DNA from 3 places in the Cobetia sp. MC34 genome. Region 2 is predicted to be linked to each of the others. Evidence: predicted binding sites of a transcription regulator. Region 2 holds the regulator's gene; each other region holds the start of a gene.
What was found. Region 2 encodes sigma-54, which starts transcription at its own class of promoters, with help from an activator protein. Its sites were predicted from a motif close to TGGCACNNNNNTTGCTNT; they were not measured.
Positions count from the first base shown of each region.

Region 1: IZU87_RS13980 (putative urea ABC transporter substrate-binding protein) is a predicted target of sigma-54. The motif match lies at 4,770-4,787, and genes of this name have one in related genera.
Region 3: IZU87_RS09790 (P-II family nitrogen regulator) is a predicted target of sigma-54. The motif match lies at 5,713-5,730, and genes of this name have one in related genera.

Region 1 is NZ_JADPPY010000031.1:15,198-23,076, forward strand. Features, by position in the region: gene IZU87_RS13960 (urea amidolyase associated protein UAAP2) at 65-775, opposite strand; gene IZU87_RS13965 (urea amidolyase associated protein UAAP1) at 866-1,636, opposite strand; gene IZU87_RS13970 (ABC transporter ATP-binding protein) at 1,620-2,483, opposite strand; gene IZU87_RS13975 (ABC transporter permease) at 2,480-3,304, opposite strand; gene IZU87_RS13980 (putative urea ABC transporter substrate-binding protein) at 3,413-4,561, opposite strand; guanidine-I (ykkC/yxkD leader) riboswitch at 4,615-4,723, opposite strand; gene IZU87_RS13985 (DUF6998 domain-containing protein) at 5,039-5,485, shown strand; gene IZU87_RS13990 (DUF6998 domain-containing protein) at 5,531-6,220, shown strand; gene IZU87_RS13995 (pyridoxal phosphate-dependent aminotransferase) at 6,517-7,755, shown strand; gene IZU87_RS14000 (DUF6691 family protein) at 7,835-7,879, opposite strand, start outside.
Region 2 is NZ_JADPPY010000001.1:256,972-264,850, reverse strand. Features, by position in the region: gene IZU87_RS01175 (HPr family phosphocarrier protein) at 354-623, opposite strand; gene rapZ (RNase adapter RapZ) at 610-1,557, opposite strand; gene IZU87_RS01165 (PTS sugar transporter subunit IIA) at 1,695-2,165, opposite strand; gene hpf (ribosome hibernation-promoting factor, HPF/YfiA family) at 2,175-2,483, opposite strand; gene IZU87_RS01155 (RNA polymerase factor sigma-54) at 3,144-4,592, opposite strand; gene lptB (LPS export ABC transporter ATP-binding protein) at 4,826-5,566, opposite strand; gene lptA (lipopolysaccharide transport periplasmic protein LptA) at 5,570-6,148, opposite strand; gene lptC (LPS export ABC transporter periplasmic protein LptC) at 6,257-6,940, opposite strand; gene IZU87_RS01135 (KdsC family phosphatase) at 6,940-7,509, opposite strand; gene IZU87_RS01130 (KpsF/GutQ family sugar-phosphate isomerase) at 7,636-7,879, opposite strand, start outside.
Region 3 is NZ_JADPPY010000014.1:87,015-94,893, forward strand. Features, by position in the region: gene IZU87_RS17700 (methyl-accepting chemotaxis protein) at 1-514, shown strand, start outside; gene IZU87_RS09765 (host attachment protein) at 770-1,198, shown strand; gene IZU87_RS09770 (LysR family transcriptional regulator) at 1,345-2,292, opposite strand; gene IZU87_RS09775 (ferredoxin--NADP reductase) at 2,582-3,358, shown strand; gene glnK (P-II family nitrogen regulator) at 3,522-3,860, opposite strand; gene IZU87_RS09785 (ammonium transporter AmtB) at 4,010-5,257, opposite strand; gene IZU87_RS09790 (P-II family nitrogen regulator) at 5,289-5,627, opposite strand; gene IZU87_RS09795 (accessory factor UbiK family protein) at 6,065-6,439, shown strand; gene IZU87_RS09800 (CBU_0592 family membrane protein) at 6,534-6,812, opposite strand.

The DNA of each region.
Region 1 (7,879 bases), on a different contig from region 2:
GTATGCGTGTTCGAAAGCTTCGCTGTCAGCTCGGCGGATCAGCTCGGCCGATCAGCTCGGCCGATCAGCCCAAGGGCGAGTCGCTGATGCGGATGGCGACCGGTGTCGGGTCGTAGCCATTGCAGGGGTTGTTGAGCTGCGGGCAGTTGGAGAGCAGCACGTAGACATCACGCTCGGCGACCATCTCGACGTACTTGCCCGGGCCGGACAGGCCATCCTCGAAGCTCAGGCCGCCATCGGCGGTGACCGGCACGTTCATGAAGAAGTTGATGTTGTGGCCGATGTCGCGCTTGGTCAGGTCGTACTTCGGGTAGCGGGCGATGGCCAGCATCCAGTTGTCGCGACAGGAGTGCATGTGGCGCTTCTCCAGGTCGTAACGCACGGTGTTGGACTCGCTGGAGCAGGCACCGCCCAAGGTGTCATGCCGACCGCAGGTATCGCCGGTGATGGTCAGCAGCGCCCGGCCACGGGTGGAATAGAGCACCGTGCCGGTGGTCAGGTAGACCTTGCCCTGCTCGCGCACGGTGTCCATCGCGCTGTAACGCTCGGCGGTGTCGTCGGCTGAGAAGAACAGGGTGTCGGCGGCCTGATTGCCATGCAGGTCGGTGATACGCAGGTGCTGGCCGGCGCGGACCAGGCCGATGAAGTGATCGCCGGCCTCGACGGTGCGCTCAAGCTCGCGCGGCTGCTGTGCGGGGTCGGCGTAGCTCAGCGGGGCGCCGTCCGTCGCGGCCGGGGTGTGGGCATGGGGGTGTTCAAGTGTCGAGGTGCACATTGGGATGTCCTTTGTCCTTGTCATCTGGGGCGTCGTTTCCAGTTGCCACGAGCCAGTCGGCGTGGCCTCCGTCTGCTGTCGGGGGACGCCTCAGCCCGCCAGGTGATAGAGCTGGTTGTTGGCGTAGGCGCGGGCATTCTCGGGGCGCGACAGATAGCAGGCGTCGTGCTCATCCATCGGCGTCGCGGTGCCGAAGGTCATGTCCACGCCGCGCAGCGGATAGTCCTCGGCGGGGTCCAGCGGATGCGGACAGGTGTGCAGCATGACGAGGGTGTCCATCTCGAAGCGCAGGGTGACGCTGTTGCCGGCGGCACAGTGGTCCGCGACGTAGTGCAGATTGGCGTCTTCATCGGCGCGCACGCGGGAGAACAGGTTGAGGTTGGCGCACAGGTCGCGCTCGCCCAGACCGTACTTGGCCATCTCGATCAGCAGGCTGTCGTGGCCGCTGGGCGTGAAGTCATTGAAGGCTTGCTGATAGGCCTTCTTGTGCCAGCCCTTGGCGGCGAAGTGGTGCTCCATCAGGTTGCCGCTGGCGCTGTCATGCCAGCCGAGATCGTCCTGGATGATGGAGGCGAAGATACGGCCCATGTCGGAATACAGGCAGTGGCCTTCGGTGAGGCGGAAGGTGTGCTGACCCTTGAGGGTATCCGGCAGATTGAGGCGCTCAAGCGTATCCAGCGGGTTGTACATCACCAGGCCGACATTGGCGTTGGCCTCGCTCGCGGTCAGCTTGAGCGCGCTGCCACGCGGCATGCGCATCGACCAGTGATGGCCGCCGGGCAGATGGGTCTTGTACTTTGCAGTAAAGCTCGCGGTAAAGCTGGTGCGGGCGGCGGTTGCGGCATCAAGCGGTATGTTCATTGAATTGGCCTCCGGTGAGAGTGGCTTGGGAAACGGAGTGGGCTGGTGTCGTCAGCGTTTCGTGCTCGCGCTCGAGCGTCGTCTGGTCAGAGCCTGGTGGGCGAGCACCCGGCTGGCGTGACGTCGTGTTGGCCTTGCTGCGCTCGGTGGGCAGGTCATAGGTGATGGTCGAGCCATAGGCCTGCGCATCGACACGCACCTTGTCGAACACCCAGACGCGCGAGCCCAGCTCGAAGGCTTCCTTGAGGTCATGGGTGATCATGAAGATGGTCAGCTGCTGTTCTTCCCACAGGCGCAGGATCAGCTGGTGCATGTCCTTGCGGATGCCCGGGTCCAGCGCGCCGAAGGGCTCATCCAGCAGCAGGATGCGCGGCTTCATCATCAGCGCCTGGGCGATGGCGAGGCGCTGCTGCATGCCGCCGGACAGCTCATGCGGGTACTTGTCCAGTGCGTGGGACAGGCCGACTTCCGCCAGACGCGCTTCGGCGGCGACCCGGGCTTCACGGCGCTTGGCCCCGAACAGCTTGCCGGTCAGCGGGGCACGTGCCAGCTCCTCGGCCATGATCACGTTGCCCAGCACGGTGAGGTGCGGGAAGACGGAATACTTCTGGAAGACGATGCCGCGGTCCGGGCCCGGCTCGCCGGGGATGGGCTTGCCATCGAGCAGCAGCTCACCGCGCGAGACGCCCTCGGTGCCCAGCAGCAGCTTGAGGAAGGTGGTCTTGCCGCAACCGGAGGCGCCGACCAGGGTGATGAATTCTCCGGCCTCGACGGTCAGGTTCATGCGTTCCAGCACGACCTGCTGACCGTAGTGCTTCTCGAGGCCCTTGGCGTGGATCAGGCTCATGATTGGCTCTCCTCAGCGTGGTACCAGGGGAAGGCGCGGGTCGAGACGAGCACCAGCAGACGGTCGAGCAGGAAGGCCAGCAGCGTGATCCAGGCCACGTAGGGCAGGATGACGTCCATCGCCAGATAGCGACGCACCAGGAAGATGCGGTAGCCGAGGCCGTCCTGGGCGGCGATGGCTTCCGCGGCGATCAGGAACAACCAGGCGCTGCCGAGTGCCAGGCGCGTGGCGCTCAGAAGGCGCGGGGTCAGCTGGGGCAGCAGTACGCGGGTCAGCACCTGCCAGGAGCTGGCGCCCAGCGTCTGGGCCTTGATCAGCTGCTCATCGGGCAGGCGCAGGGCCTGATTCTGCAGGTCGCGAATCAGGAAGGGCGTGATGCCGATGACGATCAGCGCGATCTTGGCCAGCTCGCCGGTACCGAAGGCGATGAACAGGATCGGCAGAATCGCCATCGGCGGAATCAGGGACAGCACGGTAATCAGTGGTGACAGCTTGGCGCGCAGCAGCGGCAGGCCACCGGTGAGCAGGCCGACGGTCAGGCCGATCAGCGCACTGATCAGCACGCCGGCCAGCAGGCGTTCGAGACTGGCGAAGGTGTCGGTCCACAGCGGCAGATCGCCGGTGCGCACGTTGACCTCGGTGGCCAGTCGCGAGAACGACTCGCCCATGGCGGCGAAGGACGGCAGCAGGCGGTCATTCGGGTTGTCGAGCAGTCGCTGGTTGGACTGCACGATGTAAAGGATGGCCAGCAGCGCGAAGGGCAGGCCACCGAGCAGCCAGCGGCCACCACGGGAGGGTGTCAGATTGATCAGGCGTTTCATGCGCGGGCTCCACGGGTGCGAACGAGGGTGCGGTCGAGGGAGGCGGTCGGTTCACGTTCCGCGAGGCAGGCTGCCCCGCGGAGCGTGTGCGGCATCCACCGCGTGGCGTTACTGGCTGTCGGCCAGTGCGGCGGTGTAGCTCGGGTCGAAGCGCAGCATCACGTTGCCTTCATTGCCGATGACGCCGGCGGGGGTCTCGATACCGATGAAGCCGGCATCCGGGGCGCCTTCGCCCAACAGGCCCTGCGCGAAGCTGAAGTCGGCGATGTGCTGCATGGTGTCCTTGAGACTCGGCGCATTGAAGGCGGCCACGGCCTCGGCGGGGGTGTAGTACATGTGGGTCGCGGCCAGCTGGGACTGATAGCCGGCGAGGTCGGTGCCGGCGGCATCGGCCATCTGGGAGAGGGCGGCTTCGTCACCGGCCTTCATCTTCTCCATCACCTCATACCAGGCACCGACCAGTGCGTGGCCGAAGTCCGGGTTGTCCTTCAGCGTCTGGGTATTGACGACCATCAGGTCGAGAATCTCGCCGGGGATGTCGCTGGAGTTGAAGACTTCGGTGTAGCCGGGCATCTCCTTGAGCGTGGCCAGCTGCGGGTTCCAGGTCACCACCGCCTGGGTGTCGGTGTTGCTGGCCAGCGCCACGATGTCGGCATCGCCGGTATTGGTGGTGGTGAGATCGCGCTCGCTCATGCCGACGCTGTCCAGCGCGCGTGCCAGCAGGTAGTGGGAGACGCTGAACTGCACCAGATTGACCTCGCGGTCCTTCAGGGACTCGATGGAATCGCCATCGCGGACCATCACGCCGTCATTGCCATCGGAGTAGTCGCCCAGAATCAGCGCGGTGGAATCGACGCTGCTGGCGGCGGGGAGGGTGAGGGCGTCCATGTTGGTCATGGCGCAGCCATCGACATTGCCGGAGGTGTACTGATTGATGGACTCGACGTAATCGTTGACCTGCACCACATCGATATTGATGTCGTACTTCCTGGCCCACTTGTCGACGATGCCCTGGGTGTCCGCGTATTCCCACGGCATCCAGCCGGCATACACCGACCAGCACACGCTGAAGGAATCCTGCGCCATGGCCTGCGGGCTCAGCGATGCGCCAAGCAGCAGGGCGCCGGCCAGCGCAGCACGTCTGGAAGCGTTTCGGGAAACGGCGGATGAAGCAGATGAGACAGCAGCGGATGACACCTGGGCGCTGGCATCCGAGGGGGAAGTCGCGGACTGGGAAAGGCGAGTGAGCTGGGTCATTGTCGTTATCTCCGGCGGAAAAAGTGAGAGGCGCCGACCTTTACAGGCTTTGCGTCTCCCGGGCTTTTGTCCCGCCGTGTAACCCCCAGCTTGGAGGTCGAGTGCTCTCGGACCAGTCGTGACGGCTATCAGCCAGTCACCGGAACCCTAGCGCTCCATTGGTGTAGATTTTCGATTGTTGTATGCCTATCGGTGCCTCGGTGAATGTCTAGCAGGAAGTGTGCCGGAGAGAATTTCTTCATATAAAACAATGCTATATAAGATTTCATGCAGCATGGATATGCATATCGAAAGCGTACGCTGCACCAATTTGATGAATTTCTCCGTCTCTTGCACCTTGGTGAAGTCAGTCGAGAGTGAGTGCTATCCAGTGACCAGTGAGAGAGAAATCCAGAGATATTTTTAATACACAATTGGTTGTTTTCAAAATATGGTAAAGATAATATGTGATTACCTTGGATAATTGATGACTAAATTGTGGATAAAAATAAACTCAAAAGCTTGGTAGGCGACTTATATAATATTGTTAATGAGCTGGAAGAAATGTTCCCCGGGCGACATTTCACTCCGGATGGCCATATGGTAGGGAGTCTAGGAGAGTGTCTAGTTGCCAATGCATATGATCTAGAGCTTTTGACTGCTTCCAACAAAGGGTATGACGCTATCGCCAAGTGCGGTACCAAGATCGAAATCAAGGCAACACAAGCGAAATCGGTTGCATTTCGCAGTGAGCCCGAGCATGCAATTGTGATCAAGATTTTACCCGATGGTAGCTTTGAAGAAATCTATAATGGCCCTGGGTCATTAGTCTGGCAGCAGTTTTCTGAAAAGAAATTACCTAGTAACGGGCAGTTTCAGATTTCTCTTGCAAAACTGAAAGTGATGAACAAGTCAGTCCGTTTTGAAGAGCGTATAAGGCCGTAATATAAATGCATTATGCATATGTAAACCTTCTATGAGTAGTTGATCATGGCACTTTCACAGATGCAGATCATCCAATCCTTGGGTGAGGCAATGGCCTGGTTCGAGCGAGAACTGAACTGGGGCGTGCCGCCGACTGAGCTACGTCATCTTTGCGGACGCATTGGTGAGCTTTACGCTGCATTGATCACCAATGGTCAGATGGCGACCGAGGTGAATCAGCGCGGCTATGACGTGGTAAGCGGTGACGGTGAGCGAATCTCGGTCAAAACCACTGCGATGATGGGCGGTGGGGGCAATGTTGCTTTCAATCCCCGTTCGTTGGATGAAGTGGAGCGCATCATCATCCTGCGTATCAATACAGAAGAGATGCAGATCGAGAAGTTGCTGGATGCCACAGTGGAAGAGGCCCGGTCGCTGATGTCGCCGGAGCGCGCGGGCAAGCAGAGTATCTCGTTGTCTCGATTGGCCAAGACTACGAAGCCACGCAGCGAGCTGAAAGCCGTGCGTGAAGTCATGTTCGCGTCTTGTCTTGTTCGTGAGCTTGAGAACGGCAGCATCGAAGTCGAGCGTGATGATGGTCAGGGGATGCAGTCAGTGAGCCCTGTTCAGCCAGTGCTGCGTGAATTGGCAAAACAGTTGAATCTGCCGCTGGTGAATGGCAACGGCAATCCGCACAACACTCGTCAGCTGGGTAGCCTGGTCATCAGGGAGATTGCTCAGGAATCTACTGGATGATTCAGCTTTGAATGGGATTCAAGACGCCGGCCAATGGCCGGCGTCTTCGTGTCATGAGCAGTTTATTTATCTGCTTTACCGAGCGCTCACAATGCAGTGCGCGACTTCCCCGAGGGGTTGCCCTTGCCGCGGCGCATGGTTGCGCGATCCGGCGCGTCGTTTCGTTGTGCCTCTCACCAAAGTCTTATACGTTGGTGGTGCTTTATTAGCACATACAAAAACAACGGCTTGCTCCCGATTGCCCGTGTGGCTTCACACGAGGGGGAAGGGCAGCAGCGATAGACAAAGGACACACGATGACAGACGTAGTCGAGAAGGATCTGCAGGAGTCTTCTGTGGTTCAGGCGGTTGAGAAGGGCTCTCCATCATCGCGTTCGCGTCGTGGTTTCCTGGGCATGAGTGGGGCGGCAATTGCCGGGGCGGCGTTGGGTCAGTTCCTGCCGGGGATTCCCAGTGCCTTGGCCAAGGAGACGGCACCTGCGGCGGCGGTGCTCAAGCCTTCCGCCAAGTCTCCGGTGCGGCTCAACTACAACGAGAATGCGCTGGGTATGGCACCGTCTGCACAGCGTGCCGCAGCGGCATCCATCCCGCATTCCAATCGGTATCCCTTCGCCCATCTGGGCAAATTGCAGTCCCTGGTGGCGACTCATCACAAGGTGCCGAGCGAGAGCATTCTGTTCACGCCGGGCTCCTCCGATGCGATCCGTGCCAGTGTGCTGGCCCATGCGACTCCCGATACCCAGCTGGTGATTCCCGAGCTGACTTATGGCGATGGCGCCCTGTATGCCGGCTTCTATGACCTCGCCATTCGCAAGGTGCCGTCCTCGCGCGAGGACTGGTCATTCAAGATTTCCGACATGAAGCAGGCCGTGGCCGACCACTCCGGCCCCTCCATCGTCTATCTGGTGAACCCCAACAACCCGACCTCGACCATCATTTCCAGTGATGAACTGGAGGCCTGGGTCAACGACAGCCGCGACGATACGCTGTTCATCATCGATGAAGCCTATGCCGAATTCGTCAATGACCCTGCCTTCCGCTCCGCCGATCATCTGATTGCTGGTGGCGCCAAGAACATCCTGCTGCTGAAGACCTTCTCCAAGATTCACGCCATGGCTGGCCTGCGTGTCGGCTACGCCGTCAGCGATGTCGATCGTCTCGAGCATGTCTCCCACTATGTCGAAGACGATGCCATGACGCTGTCATATCCTGGCGTGATGGCGGCGACGGCCTCCATGCAGTCACCGGAGTTTCTGGTCCACAGCAAGCAGAGCAACGATGAAGCGCGCGCCATCTTCACGGCGACGCTCGACGAGCTGGGCTGGGAGTATCTGCCGGGGCAGACCAACTTCGTCTTCCACCGTATCTCCAGGCCGCTGAAGGAATTCCAGACCGCGATGAAGGAACGACACGTGCTGATCGGGCGTGCCTTCCCGCCGGCGGATGGCTGGTGTCGCATGTCACTCGGCACGCCGGAGGAGATGCACTATGTCGCTGCCGTGCTGCGCGAAATGAAGGCCAAGGGCATCGTCTAGTCGTGACGGACTCCCATGTAGGAAGACGCAAACGCCCGCCATTTGGCGGGCGTTTGCGTTTCAAGGCGGGGTTATCAGATCAGCTATTGCGCGTCAGGCGGGTGGCCAGCCACCAGCCCAGTAG
Region 2 (7,879 bases):
CGCGTCGACAAAAGAAAACAGTGTTTCTTATCGAAAGGACAATCCGCGTTCCGCTACTGGCGAAAAAGCAGCGTTGCATGGCTGCCAGGCGCAAGGATAGGTGTTGGGATTGGTACAAGGGTAGGCGCAAGGACAGGTGCAAGAACAGGCACAGACATCCTGCGTGAGCAGTGATGGAGCTGCCCAAGGAAGCTGCGCGAGGGGCTGACCGAAAAGGGGGAGGGCCTAAAGGAAGGCTGTGCGCAAAGGGTGAAAGGGGCAAGGAGGCGAGAGCCAGACGAATGAGCCGCGATGCACATCCCTGATGTACAGCGCTAACACACAGCGCAAATGCACAGCGCTGTCAGTGGCGGTTATTCGTCTTCCTCGAAACGCGCTTCGAACAGCGCCTCGATGGCCAGCATCGCCTCATCGGCCTGTTCGCCCTCGACATCGATCAGCAACGTGGTGCCGCAGGGGGCGGCCAGCATCAGCAATGCCATCACATTGGCTGCATTGGCGCGTCGCTCGCCATGGCTGACCATCACCGTCGCGCAATAGGGCGCACAGCAATTGACCAGCTTGGTGGCAGCGCGGGCGTGCAGCCCGCGGCGGTTGGTCAGCGTCAGCTCACGAGAGGCCATCGCGATGCTCCTGCTGATGCTCCTGCTGATGCTCTTGCTGATCACCTGTCTCACCCGCGTTGCTCAGCGCGGTATGGATGCCCAGCTCGCGGTGACGCAGGCGCACCTCAGGTAGGCGCTCGGCAAAGTAGCTCGCCAGCTGCTCGCACAGGTAGACGCTGCGATGCTGGCCGCCGGTGCAGCCCACGGATACCGTCAGGTAGCTGCGGTTGCTGTCCTGATAGGCGGGCAGCCAGCGTTCCAGCCAGCCAGCGATATCGTCATGCATCGCCTGGACGGTGGGGTAGCGCTGCAGGAATTCGGCCACGCTGTCATCGCGACCGGTATCGCCGCGCAGATTGATGTCCCAGTACGGGTTGGGCAGGCAGCGGGCATCGAACACCATGTCGGCATCGGTCGGCACGCCATGCTTGAAGCCGAAAGATTCAAAGGTCAGCGTCAGGTGGCGGGAGCTGTGCTGGGCGACCTGCTCGGTGATCCGCGAGCGCAGGTCGTGCACGCTCAGGTTGGTCGAGTCGATGACCAGATCGGCCTTCTGGCGGATGGGAGCGAGCGTCTTCTGCTCGATCTCGATGGCCTCGGCCAGGGTGTGGTCGTTGTCGCGCGTCAGAGGGTGACGACGACGGGTCGCCGAGTAGCGTTCCAGCAGCACCCGCGAATCGGTGGTCAGGTAGACGACCTGCACGTCCATGCCGCTCTGGCGGACGTTGTCGAGCAATTCGGGGAAGCGGGTCAAGGCTTCCGGCAGGTTGCGGGCATCGATGGAGACCGCGATGCGCCGGCGCGCCGGGCTGTCCTTTTCGAGCTGATCGACCAGTGGCGCCAGCAGCATGCCGGGCAGATTGTCGATGGCATAGTAGCCAATGTCTTCTAGCGCCTGGAGAGCGATGGATTTCCCGGAGCCGGAGCGGCCGCTGATGATCACGATCTTCATGAAGTGCTCTCCAAGGGCGAGGTCAACGTCGAAAGAATGCAGGGGTGGGGCAGAAGGCTGCCCGCTATCAGTGCGCTGTACGTCGGCCGATGGGAGGCCAGCAAGACGAAAGCCCGGACGATGTCCGGGCCTGTCATTCAGCGCGCCGGTAATTCGGCGATGGCTTGGGTCAATGCCTCAAAGAGTGCACGCTGGCTGTCTGCCTGGCGCAGGGCCGAGCGATTGGTCGGGGAATTGAGCAATTCCGCGACCTGCCCGAGCAGCGTCAGATGAGTTTCATCCGCTTCCTCAGGCACCAGCAGCACGAACAGCAGATCGATGGGTTCTCCGTCGATGGCATCGAAGTCGATGGGTTCACCGAGCTTCAGAAACGCAGCGATTGGCGTCTTGCAATGCGGGCTGCGTGCATGGGGCACGGCCACACCGTGGCCAATGCCGGTCGACCCCAGTCTCTCGCGCCCGATCAGGCGCGAGAAGACTTCCTGGCTATCCAGGCTGGGAATGTTCTGTGCGATGAAGGTGCTGAAGAATTCAAGCACCCGCTTCTTGCTCCCCCCGGGGACACCGTAAAGCGTGCGCTCGGGGGGAAGGATCTGATCAAGTGTCATGGCTGAAGGTCAACGGGTCCCGGTGCCCTGAGAGCGAGCCTGGGACTTTTCCTTGTGTTTGACCAGCTGGCGATCCAGCTTGTCGGCGAGCGCGTCGATGGCAGCGTACATGTTGGGGTCTTCTGCCAGGGCGTGGAGGTCAGCGCCTGCCGCGTGCAAGGTGCAGGCAGCCTGCTGGCGCTCCTTCTCGATCGACAGTGTCACCTGAACATTGGTGATGTTGTCGTAATGCCGTTCGAGGCGAGCGAGCTTCTCGTTGACGTAATCGCGGAGAGGATCGGTAAGTTCCACATGATGCCCGGTGATATTCACTTGCATGGACACGCTCCTTTATCCAGCGGGTTGCCATTCAATTGTAACCCTTTTTGACTACGAGCAAACCCTGATCGGACGCTCTGCAACAGGCTTGACGGCCACCGTCTGGCGATGTTTTCGCACCCTTGCCAGTGGCGTCAGATGTCGTGAGCGTCTGTACCGACAATGCCCAAGCTTTGCGCAAAGATCAACGCTGCGCTGCATCGTGGCTCAGTGCTTGTCTTCAACTCATTGAGGGGTAACGGAGTGGACTTCAAGGGCACGTCTGGTGGGTGGTGCGTGAAAGACGCGCAAGAAGGCGGGTTTTCGTCGCCAATGCCTGCATGTACGTCGCCTTTCAGGCGCTTCGATTGCGTGGAGCAAGCGGCGTTCCGGGAGGTTCTCCGGGTGTCATCCAGGTGCAATACGCGCAAAAGTGACTTTAAAAACATGCGATTGACGGTGAATGACGCTGCCGGAACGGCGGTTTTTTACCGTCATCCTGCGCGCCGTCATGGCCCATGACGGGCAATTGATGAGCGGTTGACGGCATGACCGAGCGCGCGACAGGCGTACCGCTGCCCGCGAAGTCAGAGGCTGATGAGCGGAAAATCCAGCGCTTGAGGTTGGCGGCGGCTGCCATTGTGGAGGTGAAAGCAGGGCATGGCAGCCGCAGGTGACGCCTCAGGCCAGACGCTTGCGCTCGCTGGAGGAGGGGATGCCCATCGCCTCGCGATACTTGGCCACGGTACGGCGTGCGACCTCGATGCCATCGCTGGCGAGCAGATCGACCAGCCGCGAGTCGGAGAGAGGCTTGCGGGCCGGCTCTTCCGCGATCAGCTTGCGGATGCGGGCACGAATGGCGGTGCTTGAGTGGGCGTCGCCACTGCCGCTGCCACCGACCTGGCTCGAGAAGAAGAACTTGAGCTCGAAGACGCCGCGCGGGGTGTGGATGTACTTCTGGGTCGTGACCCGCGAGATGGTCGATTCGTGCATCTCGACCACTTCGGCGATGTTGGCCAGAATCAGCGGCTTCATGCCTTCCTCGCCTTGCTCGAGGAAGTCGATCTGGCGCGCCATGATCTCGCGGCCGACCTTGAGCAGGGTGTCATTGCGTGATGACAGGCTCTTCATCAGCCAGCGCGCTTCCTGCAGGTTGTCCTTGAGGAAGGTGTTGTCGGCGGACTTGTCGGCACGCTTGATCAGCGCGGCGTATTCCGGCTGGATGCGCAGCTTGGGCAGCGCTTCCGGGTTGAGCTCGACCTGCCAGCCATGGCGGGTATGGCGCACCAGCAGATCAGGGATCACGTAATCGCTGGCGGGCTCGCCCCAGGCGGATGCCGGACGCGGATCGAGCGCGCGTACCAGGCGGATGACGTGATCCAGCTCGTCATCGTCAAGGCTCAGGCGGCGCTTGAGCAGCTTGCGGTCATCGTTGCCCAGTGCCTCGAGGAATTGACGTACCAGGCGGCGCGCCTGCGCCAGCAGCGGCAGGTCATCCGGCAGCAGTGCCAGTTGCAGCAGCAGGCATTCGCGCAGATCACGGGCGAAGACGCCGGTCGGGTCGAACTGCTGCAGACGCAGCAATACCTGCTCGAGTTCGGAGGCCTTGAGGCCGGGCAGGCCCTGGCCGCGCAGGCCATCGACCAGCTCATCGAGTGACAGACTCAGATAACCGGCACCGTCGACGGCATCGATCAGGCTCTCCGCCATCTGGCGTTCACGGCCATCGAGGTCGGTCATCGCCAGCTGCCAGCGCAGGTGGTCCTGCAGGCTCTCGACGCTGGTATTGCGATCGAAGTCCGGCCCTTCTTCGCTCCCGCTGCCACTGCCGGAGCTGGTCAGGCTACCGGCGTGGTCCTGGTAGAGGTCCGACCAGTCACTGTCGAGGGGGTATTCCTCGGGAATCTCGCTCGAGGAGTCGGCAGTGGAGATCTCGCTCGAATCCTGTGTCTCGACGACATCCAGCGACTCGTAGTCCTCGTCGAGCTCCAACATGGGGTTGGACTCGAGGGCTTGCTGAATCTCCTGACGCAGGTCGAGCGTCGACAGCTGCAGCAGCTGGATCGCTTGCTGGAGCTGCGGCGTCATGGTCAGCGAGGTGCCGAGGCGGAGTTGCAGGGTGGGTTTCATGGAGTCAGTCAATTCACGGCAAAGGAACGTGCTTACTACGCTATACCGTGACTCGGGGCACTGACAAGTGGTTGTCGTGAATATTCAAGCAACTTGCATGCCATGTTTCCACCAAGGTGGTATGGACGTCATGCATGCGTCTGATGTCAGACATGAAAAAGCCGCTACGCGATAAAATCACGCAGCGGCTTTCGAAGCTTTTACCTCGCGAGGACTCAGCGCAGCCGCTGACCCTAGAGCGTGAACTCGTGGCCCAGGTAGACGTCGCGCACCTGCTGGTTGGCCAGGATGGAGTCCGCGTCACCGTGGGCGATGATCTGGCCATCGCCGACGATATAGGCGGTGTCACAGATATCGAGCGTCTCGCGCACATTGTGGTCGGTGATCAGCACGCCGATGCCACGATCGCGCAGTTGGCGCACGATGCTCTTGATCTCGCCCACCGAGATGGGGTCGACGCCGGCGAAGGGCTCATCGAGCAATACGAAGTCCGGCTCGGTGGCCAGTGCACGGGCGATCTCGACCCGACGACGCTCGCCGCCGGACAGGCTCATGCCGGCGCTGGCGCGGATGTGCGTGATGCTGAATTCCTCGAGCAACTCTTCAAGGCGTGCCTTGCGGCCATTGCGATCCAGGTCCTTGCGGGTCTCCAGAATCGCCATGATGTTGTCGGCCACCGACAGCTTGCGGAAGATCGACGCCTCCTGCGGCAGATAGCCGATGCCGGCACGTGCACGCTGATGCATGGCGGCAGCGGAGAGGTCCTTGTCATCGATGGAGACGTTGCCGGCATCGGCGCGCACCAGCCCGACGATCATGTAGAACGAGGTAGTCTTGCCGGCGCCGTTGGGGCCCAGCAGGCCGACGATGTCGCCCTGGCGGATCTCCAGCGAGATGTCCTTGACCACCTTGCGGCCCTTGTAGGCCTTGGCCAGATGGCGAGCGCTCAGCGTACGCGGAGTAGCAGCAGTCATGACTCAGTTTTCCTTGCTGGCATTGGCGCCGCGCGGCGTCAGAGTCATGTGCACGCGACCGCCTTCGGTCTGCTGTGCCGTCTTGCTGTTGTTGGCGTTCACCTGGCGCTTGTCGAGGAAGTACTCCACGTAGCCGCCTTCGAAGGTGTCATCGCCTTTCTCGAGACGCGCATTGCCGACCAGTTCCACGCGGCGCTCCAGCGCATGGTAGCGGATGGTGTCGGCCCAGCCCTTGACCAGCTTCTCGTCGGGCGCGGGTTGCTGTTCCAGGTAGGCACGCTTGCCGGTGGCCTTGACCAGCGAGATCTCGCCGCTGCCGGCGCGGCTGATATCGACGCGGCTGGCATCGAGTTTCATGCTGCCCTGGCGCATTTCCACCTGGCCGGTGTAGGTGGCGGTACCGGCCTTGTCATCGAGCGACAGGGCGTCCGCGGCGATGTTGATCGGCTGGCTGGCATCGCTGTCCAGCGCCATGGCGGCCGGGGCGAAGGTGGACATGCCCAGTGCCAGGCAGAGCGCCATGACACCGCTGTTGAGGGTCTGGCGACAGGCCGTCAAGGGCTTGCGAGTCGTGGAAGTCATGGTGGCTCCTTGGCATGACGGGGTCGCCGCCCGAGCAATGATGCCATCGAGCGGCAGAGAAGAAGGTGTTGCGGCGCGGGTCATGGCGTGACGGCCAGCCCGGCGGGTTCATTCACCGCTGGCAGGCGCTGCCTCGAAGGTGCTGTTGACGCGCCCATCATCGGAGGTGGTGCTGTCGGTGCCCGAGTCGATGCGCTCGGCTTCCTTGCTGGCCTCGCTCTGGCCCGTGCCGGGTTGCAGGACGCTGCGAACACGGCCCTGCAGCACGGCGGAGTCCCGGGAGAGGTCGGCGCTGAAGCTGTCGCTTTCGACATGCTGGCCATTCTGGGTGATCACGACCGGCACGTCACTCCAGGCGCGATTCTGATCACGGCTGTAGTGCAGGACATCGGTATCGAGGGTCCAGCGGTCATCGGGCTGGCGCAGTCTGGCATTGCCCTCGAGGGTGAAGGTGTCGCCGCCGGCACTCAACACGCCACTGTCACCCGTGGCATACCAGCGGCGGTCTTCACTGTCGTTGGTGCGAATCTTCGGGGTCTGCGCCCGGGTCACGTCATCGCCTGGCGTGTGCTCGATGTGCGGCGAGGTCATGGACTGGATCGCCACGCCGCGCGCATCGAAGCGTGTCATGTCTGCCCCGTCGAGATAGTAATCCGGCTCACTGCTGTCGACCTCGACATTGACGGTCGATTCCAGGCTGTTGCGCTGCTCGATCAGCGCCAGCACGCCACCGACGAGCAGCAACAGCAGCATCAGCCAGAGACGTGGAGAAGGGCGGGGCAGACGTAACATCAGGGACGCGACTCCTGCAGGTAAGTATCCAGCACCGAGGCCCAGTGGCCCTGCGCCTTGAGCAGCAGATCACAGAGCTCGCGCACGGCGCCATCGCCGCCCTGGCGTGAGGTGACCCAGTTGGCCTCGCTCATCACGTAGGCCATGGCGTTGGGCACGCTGACGCCGAGACCGACACGACGAATGGCCTCGCGGTCCGGCAGGTCATCGCCACAATAGGCGACCTCTTCCAGCTCGATCCCGTGCTCGCGGCACAGGTCGGTCAGCGCGACCAGCTTGTCTTCACGGCCCTGGATGACATCCTGAATGCCCAGTTCCTTGGCGCGACGCTCGACCATCGGCGAGCTGCGGCCGGTGATCAGCGCGACGCGAACGCCACTGCGCAGCACCAGCTTGAGGCCATGGCCATCCTGGACGTGGAAGGACTTGGTCTCGACACCGTTGGCATCGTAGTGCAGACGGTTGTCGGTGAGCACGCCGTCGACATCCAGCGCCAGCAGACGCACACGGCGTGCGCGGTCGATGATGTCCTGCGGATATTCTTCGCTCAGGGAATTCGTGTCGCTCATGGTCTTTATCCTCGCACTCCGTGCATGCTTGACGCTGTCCTGTGAACGGCGCTGATGGGCGTTGAGCGGTAGCGTCTTGCCGGGACGATCTGCCGTCGAACAGAGACAGCGAACGCCCGCGGGAGTTCAGATCACGCCGCTGGCCAGCAGGCCGTGCATATGGATGGCTCCGATGGGGTGCTCATCCTCGTCACAGACTACCAGAACGCTGATGCGGTTTTCTTCCATGATGCGCACCGCTTCGGCGGCCAGCATGCTGGCGCGCACGGTCTTGCCGCCGCGGGTCATGACATCATCGACCTTCAGCGCGCGCAGATCGCCGTGCTGGTCGAGGGTGCGGCGCAGGTCACCATCGGTATAGACGCCGACC
Region 3 (7,879 bases), on a different contig from region 2:
CCGCGCCGGCGAGCAGGGGCGTGGCTTCGCGGTGGTGGCCGGTGAGGTACGTACCCTCGCCCAGCGCTCTTCCGAGGCCTCGCGGGAAATCGCCACGCTGATCAGCTCCGCCAATGAGCGCACGCGCAATGGTGCCGAACAGGTCAGGGTGGCCGGCAGCACCATGAACGAGATCGTCGCCAGCGTCATGCGTGTCAGTGAGGTGATCGGCGAGATCAGCCATGCCACCCAGGAGCAGAATCACGGTGTCGGACAGGTCTCCAGCGCCGTGGCCGAGCTGGACCAGGTGACACAGCAGAATGCGGCGCTGGTGGAGGAATCTGCCGCGGCAGCGGATGCGCTCTCCGAGCAGTCGGCGCGTCTGGCCGAGATGGTGGGCCGCTTCCGTCTGGATGGCCCTGCACAGCCGCCCGCAATGGCGCCGCGCAGCGCAGGCACCCTGTCCGCACAGGGCTCCCGTCCCCGCGCTGCCAGCCCCGTCGCATCGGAGGAGCTGGATTGGCAAGCCTGGTAAGGCCGTCAGCATGCGAGCCTGTTAGTCGCCAGTGACAGGCATCAGACGCCAGGGCCGCCCTTCGGGGCGGCCCTGGCGTTTTTGGTTATCTGCTTGCCTGTCGACCTTCAGGGGGCGGGCTGGCGGGGCAGTGTGCGGGAAATGAGCGGCAAGGGTTGAATGTGCGCAAGGGTGCCAGCATGTAGTCAATTGAAAGCGAAGCGATGATCGTCATTCTTCATCAACGACGCCTCACGAGAGACAGGGAGTGTGTAAATGGTTACTTACATCGTTGCTGCCGACGCCGCACGTGCACGTATCTTTGCCCGTGCCGCTGGCAAGGTCACCGAAGTGGAAAGCCTCGTACATCCTGAAAGCCGCCAGCATACCGGTGACCTGAGAACCGGTGGCAAGGGTGAATCCAGCGGCGGGCACGGCAGCCTGCATCAGACTGGCGATGATGGCGCGACCTCTGACAAGCATCAGGACTTCTTCGCCAAGGAAGTCGCGCAATACCTCAAGCAGACGGCCAATGACGGCAAGTTCGATCAGCTGATCATCGCCGCTGCTCCCAAGTTCCTGGGGGCGCTGCGCGACAAGCTCGACAAGCCGGTTGCCAAGCTGGTGACGGAAACCGTCGACAAGGACCTCTCCCACGAGAGCGCTGATGAGATCAAGGCACGTTTCACCGGCCTGACTCACTGATCACTCCCCCGTCATCCAGAGACCAGGACGCCGCCAGCGGAAACGCTGGCGGCGTCTGTGTGTGAGCAGTCACTATTGTTGTGAGCCTCATGACGTGAGGTGGTAGTGTCAGCAGGCTCGGTTGCTGAAGGCCGTGCATGTGCGAATCACGGTACCTGCGGCAGGATGATCTCGTCACTGCGTGAGGCGCTGCCGCTCAGGTTGCGGCAACCGGCGACGAATTCGCGCATCGCCTGGGTGATGAAGCGATCACGATGGTGGACGAAGCGGTAGGCGCGGGTCAGCTCCAGCCATGGAGTGGGCAGCTCGACGAGGCTGCCGCGCCGAAAGGCATCTCTCAGCGCGAGGCGCGAGATGCAGCCGATGCCGAGCCCCGCTTCCACGGCACGCTTGATGGCTTCGGTATGTTCCAGCTCCAGCATGATGTCGAGGCGCTGGGAAACGCTGGTCGAAGGCCCGTCCAGATGTGGGCGCAATGCCTGCTCGAAGGTGCCGCGTGTGCCGGAGCCACGCTCGCGCATGATCCAGCGTGCCGCCAGCAGGCGCTCAAGCGTGACCTCGCCCTGTGCCAGCGGGTGTGACGGCGCACAGAAGATGCTCAGCCGATCACTGACCCAGTGGGTCGCCTCCAGCAGCGGATGCTCCACCTCGCCTTCCACCAGCCCGATGTCCAGTTCGAAGTGCACCAGCTTGTCGATCAGCTGATGGGTGTTGTGCACGTGCAGCTCGACGCGACTGGCGGGGTGATGATGCAGAAAGTCACCGATGATCTGAGGCGCCAGATAGTTGCCGATGGTCAGCGTCGCGCCGATCTCCAGCGAGCCGGTGGCGTCCTGCTGACCGAGCAGCTGCTCCAGTTCCTCGGCCTGGTCCAGCAGCGCGATTGCCTTGGGCAGCAGCTCACGCCCCAGACCATTGAGCCGCAGGCGCTTGCCATGGCGATCGAACAGCCGGCAATCGAACTGACGCTCCAGCTCGGCCAGTGCCGTACTGGCCGCTGATTGCGACATGGCCAGACTGTCGGCGGCCAGCGAGACATTGTCATGCCGCGCGACCGCCACGAAGACGGCCAGCTGGCGAAGGCTGTAGCGCATTCGACCTCCTGGGGCATGCTGCAGTGAAGGGGCAGAGATGAGGAGGCGAAAGTGAACGCAACGCAGGATTCGCCGTCAGAGCGGGCGGACCCTGCACGATCAAGGTTGAAATGCGATTCATTCGCAACCAATATTGGTAAACTAGATAACCTATATCCAGATAAACCATTTAACGCATAACCCTGCAGTGACTACAATCGCTGCATAGTTCATTGGGTCATAAGCTGTTATTTGTTTATGCCAATAGAGAATATCGAATTCGAGGGGCCACGCCCCGGGAGGCCATCAGGTGAGCAGTCTGACCACAACCGAAGTCATCGACGTCCATCACTGGAACGATTCGCTGTTCAGCTTTCGCACTCAGCGTGAAGACAGCCTGCGCTTCAAGAACGGCCAGTTCGTGATGATCGGCCTGGAAGTCGAAGGCAAGCCGCTGATGCGCGCCTACTCGATCGCCAGCCCGAACTACGAGGAGCACCTCGAGTTCTTCTCCATCAAGGTGCAGGACGGCCCGCTGACCTCACGCCTGCAGCACCTGCAGCCGGGCGACCAGATCATGGTCTCTCGCAAGCCGACAGGCACGCTGGTACTGGATGACCTGCTGCCGGGCGAGAACCTTTACCTGTTCTCCACCGGCACCGGTCTGGCGCCGTTCCTGAGCGTCATCCAGGATCCGGAAACCTATGAGCGCTATGACAAGATCATCCTGATGCACGGCGTGCGCCATGTCTCCGAGCTGGCCTATGCCGACATGATCGCGGAAGAGCTGCCCAAGCACGAGTATCTGGGCGAAGAGATCGCCGAGAAGCTGATCTACTACCCGACCGTGACGCGCGAGGAGTTCCGCAACCAGGGCCGCATCACGGATCTGGTCGAGAACGGCAAGCTGTTCGAGGATATCGGTCTGCCGCCGCTGGACCCGAAGCGTGACCGCGCCATGATCTGTGGCAGCCCGGCGATGCTCGACGACATCAGCGCCATGCTGGATGCGCGCGGCTTCGCCATCTCGCCGAAGATGGGCGTGCCGGGTGACTACGTGATCGAGCGTGCCTTCGTCGAGAAGTAAGCTTGTCGAGCAGTGAGGCTCAGCAGAGCATGATCCGCGAGCATCACGCATGAACGGCAAGTGCTGAAACGAAAAAACCGCAGGCCGATGGCCTGCGGTTTTTTTGTGTGCTCATGTCACCCGTCGGGGCAGCACGTCAGTGCCAGGGGCTTGCGCCAGAGGCTCAGACGGCGTCCTTGCCGGTCTCGCCGGTACGGATGCGAATGACCTGCTCCAGCGGCGAGACGAAGATCTTGCCGTCGCCGATCTTGCCGGTGTTGGCGACATTGGTGATCGCCTCGATCACGGAATCGATCATGGCGTCATCCACCGCAACTTCCAGCTTCACCTTGGGAAGGAAGTCGACCACGTACTCGGCACCCCGATACAGCTCGGTGTGGCCCTTCTGGCGGCCGAATCCCTTGACCTCGGTCACGGTGATACCCTGCACGCCAATCTCCGACAGGGATTCGCGCACGTCGTCGAGCTTGAATGGCTTGATGATGGCAGTGACCAGTTTCATCGTGTCTCTCCTTGGGTGATGGTGCGGGTAACGAGGCCTGCTCGTCACGCCGGTCTCTGACTCAAGCATACACCGCTTATCCAGTCAGGAAAAAAGACTCCCGCCAGGTGGCGGGAGTCTTGATGCTGCAGGTGCTGTCGCGTCCAGGCTTACTTGCGGCTGGAGGTGAATTCCGGATAGGCCTCCATACCACATTCGGCCAGATCCACACCTTCGTACTCTTCTTCCTCGCTGACGCGAATCCCCATGATGGCCTTGATGATCAGCCACACCACGAAGCTTGCGATGAACACCCAGGCGAAGATGGAGGCGGCGCCCAGCAGCTGTGCGGAGAAGGTGGCATCGTCATTGGTCAGCGGCACGGCCAGCAGACCCCAGAGACCGACCACACCGTGCACGGAGATGGCGCCGACCGGATCATCGATCTTCAGCTTGTCGAGACCGACGATGGAGAACACGACCAGCAGACCGCCGACGGCACCGATCAGGGTGGCAGCACCGACGCTCGGTGCCAGCGGACCCGCAGTGATGGCGACCAGGCCAGCCAGTGCGCCGTTGAGGGCCATGGTCAGGTCAGCCTTGCGGAACCACAGACGGGCGAGGATCAGCGCGGCGATGACACCACCACAGGCAGCGGCATTGGTGTTGACGAAGACCTGAGCGACCGCGTTGGCCTCATCGATGTTGGACAGCACCAGCTCGGAGCCGCCGTTGAAGCCCAACCATCCCAGCCACAGGATGAAGGTACCCAGCGTGGCCAGCGGCAGGTTGGCGCCCGGGATGGCATTGATCTCGCCATTCTTGCCGTACTTGCCCTTGCGAGCACCCAGCAGCAGCACGCCTGCCAGTGCGGCGGAAGCGCCGGCCATGTGCACGATGCCGGAGCCGGCGAAGTCGCTGAAGCCCGCTGCGCTCAGGAAGCCGCCACCCCAGGTCCAGTAACCCTGCACCGGATAGATGACGCCGGTCATGACCACGGCGAAGGCCAGGAAGGCCCACAGCTTCATGCGCTCGGCGACCGCACCGGAGACGATGGACATGGCGGTAGCCACGAACACCACCTGGAAGAAGAAGTCGGAACGTGCGCTGTAGTAGATGTCGCCACCGGAAGCGAGCGCTTCCTCAGCGGTATTCTCGGCACCGATCAGGAAGCCCAGGCTCGGCAGGAAGCCGCCTTCGGCGCTCGAGTACATGATGTGGTAACCGACGACCATGTACATGGTGCAGGCGATGGCGAACAGCGCCACGTTCTTGGTCAGGATCTCGGTGGTGTTCTTGGCGCGGACCAGACCGGCCTCGAGCATGGCAAAGCCGGCTGCCATCCATAGCACCAGGGCGCCACATACCAGGAAGTAGAAGGTATCAAGTGCGTACTTGACCTCGATGATCTCGTTCATGCGGGGTTCTCCTTGTTATTGTGCGCGGGGCTCAGACAGCGTCGGCGCCGCGTTCACCGGTGCGGATACGGATGACATCGTCCAGCGGAGTGACGAACAGCTTGCCGTCGCCGATCTTGCCGCTGTTGGCCGCCTGGGTGATGGCGTCCAGTACCGATTCCACACTGCTGTCATCGACAGCCACTTCAATCTTGACCTTGGGAAGGAAGTCGACGACGTACTCGGCACCGCGATACAGCTCGGTGTGCCCCTTCTGACGTCCGAAGCCCTTCACTTCGGTGACGGTAATCCCCTGCACGCCGTTGTCGGCCAGTGCTTCTCGCACGTCGTCCAACTTGAAGGGTTTGATGATGGCGGTGATCAGTTTCATGTGCTGCCCCCGTTCGCTACCGGAATGATCATTCTTGTTAAGCATGGCCAGTTAGATGAGCTGGCGGCCTGTTCCTGACAAGTGCATCGCACGAGATGTGCCATGCGGCTGAAAATCCTTGTAACTCATCTGGTTATCGCAGGATGGCTGACAGTCTTTCGGCCCGTGCAAAGATGGCTGAATCCGAAGGTCACCTGGCATGCACCGTAATGGTGCTGTTTCTGCGCCTTTGGGTGTGGGGGCAAGTGCTAATGTGGTGCAGGTGTGTGCCTGCCGATGAGGATTGTCTGGTGCAGGACGATGCGGGGCATGCACCCGACTCCAGGGTTGCGTATCCTTGCAGCAGGACACGACGGCCCCATGTACAGGGGTGTCATCATTTTCTGACCGGCAGTCCGCACGACGCGGCCGCCGGCCCGCAACGGCTGAGGTGCAGCATGTTCAAGAATGACGTCATCGGGCGTATGGCCCAGCAGATCGGTGAGCGCCTGCAGGATGCCTCGCATGGCCCGGAAGAGCTGCAGAAGTCCGTGCAAGGGGTGATGCGCGGTGCCTTCGACCGCATGGAACTGGTCTCGCGTGAAGACTTCGACATCATGATGGATGTGCTGACGCGTACGCGCAGCCGCGTCGAGTCGCTGGAAAAGCAGGTCATCGCCCTCGAGGCACTGCTGGAGAAGCAGGGGCTGGTAGCGGCCAATGCACCGGCTGCCGAGCCCGCCACGCCAGTGGATGACGAGGGGGAAGCCGCGGTAGCGAAGCGTGAAGCCGCCAGTCACGCCGCGGAAATCGAGCGCCAGCGCGACGCCTGATTCCGTCAGGTGACGGCTGAACCAAAACCGCCACGCCCTTTCGGGGCGTGGCGGTTTTTTGCGTCATGGGCGCCGCTGATTCTGAGGGGCGGCCTCAGGCTGTCTGGGGGCGAGTGCCCAGCATCCAGCGCACCAGACCTACCACTGAGGCGATGATCCAGAAGATCTCGATCACGAAGCTGGCGAGGTTGAAATTGATGCACAGGCTGATCAACAGCAGGATCGCCCCGCTCAGATTCATCAGGTTGTAGGTCAGGCTGCGGGCATCGAGTCTGCCGATCTGCAGCAGGAAGAAGGCGCCGACGACCAGAGTGGTGCCTAGCATGCCGATCACATCCGCCAGGGATGCCAGCGGGGCAAGCATGTCTTGCATGGGTAGTGCTCCTGAAACAAGCCGAAGTCGTCCTGAATGGCTGGCCCTTTCCGTGGGTTGGACGATTCTCTGCCGCGCATCGGCGGCGTTCCGTGAGACAGCTTGGCGGTCATCCCGGCGAGGCCGGGACAACCGATCAAATATACAGCAGTCCCCGTCCGGCGGCACTCTTGTGGCTCTCTCGAGGGCGCTATCGCCCCTGTATGAGCACTTTCTTGGTGCAGGCAGGTCTCGAGCTGGTCTCACACCTTGCCCATGTGACGAATGGTGGCGCTGAAATGCGCCAAAACAGGCGCTTTTGCGTGGAAAATGCTGCCAAAATCGCTACTTTTAACTCGCCGCGAGCGTTTGTCGGCAATGCTGGCAGCGTAAGTGTCATGCCGGCAAGTGACCCACATCGTCAGCCCCCGGGCGCGTCGCGGTGGGTGAAGCTGAAATGGCAGCCGCAGTCACAGATGCAGGGCACCAGACGCTCTCAATCTCCAGGCAGCAGTAAGCCGTCACCCAGCGCCAGGCCCTCAGGCGCCAATCCCCGGGCATCAACGACGCGATGCTCGTGCAAAGTCCTCGAACGCAGCGCATGCGCCTTCTCTGATTCCTCTCCGCCAGGCGCCTCATGAGCTCCTCTGGCTCAATCTGATCTCTGACATGGCTTTCAACACTCGACTGAGTCGATCGTCCAAGCACCCTGCCTGCAGTTATTGGGTTTAATTTCTGTTGGTTGGTGTTTGTGGGTTGAGATCGGGCTATGGGCGTCCTGGTCCGACGTTGGCTCGCTTGATCATCGATGGTATCAGTGCCTTGAATGATGAAGTTTTGAGCGCTCAAAAAATGTCCACACGCAATGATTATGTAATATTATCCACAGCCTGTCTGTTTGTTACGTATCCAGTAATTGCGTGAGCCTGAGGCGTAAAGAAATTTACGTTATAGGCAACAGAATCGTCACCTGAACACGATTTCCAGGCGGCGCATGGCAGTGTCGTGGGGGTATGCGAAGCCTTGCGGCAATTGTCGAGCGCCCGAGCGTTGAGGCGCTCGCCTTCTGGGGAGTATGAGGTTTGCCA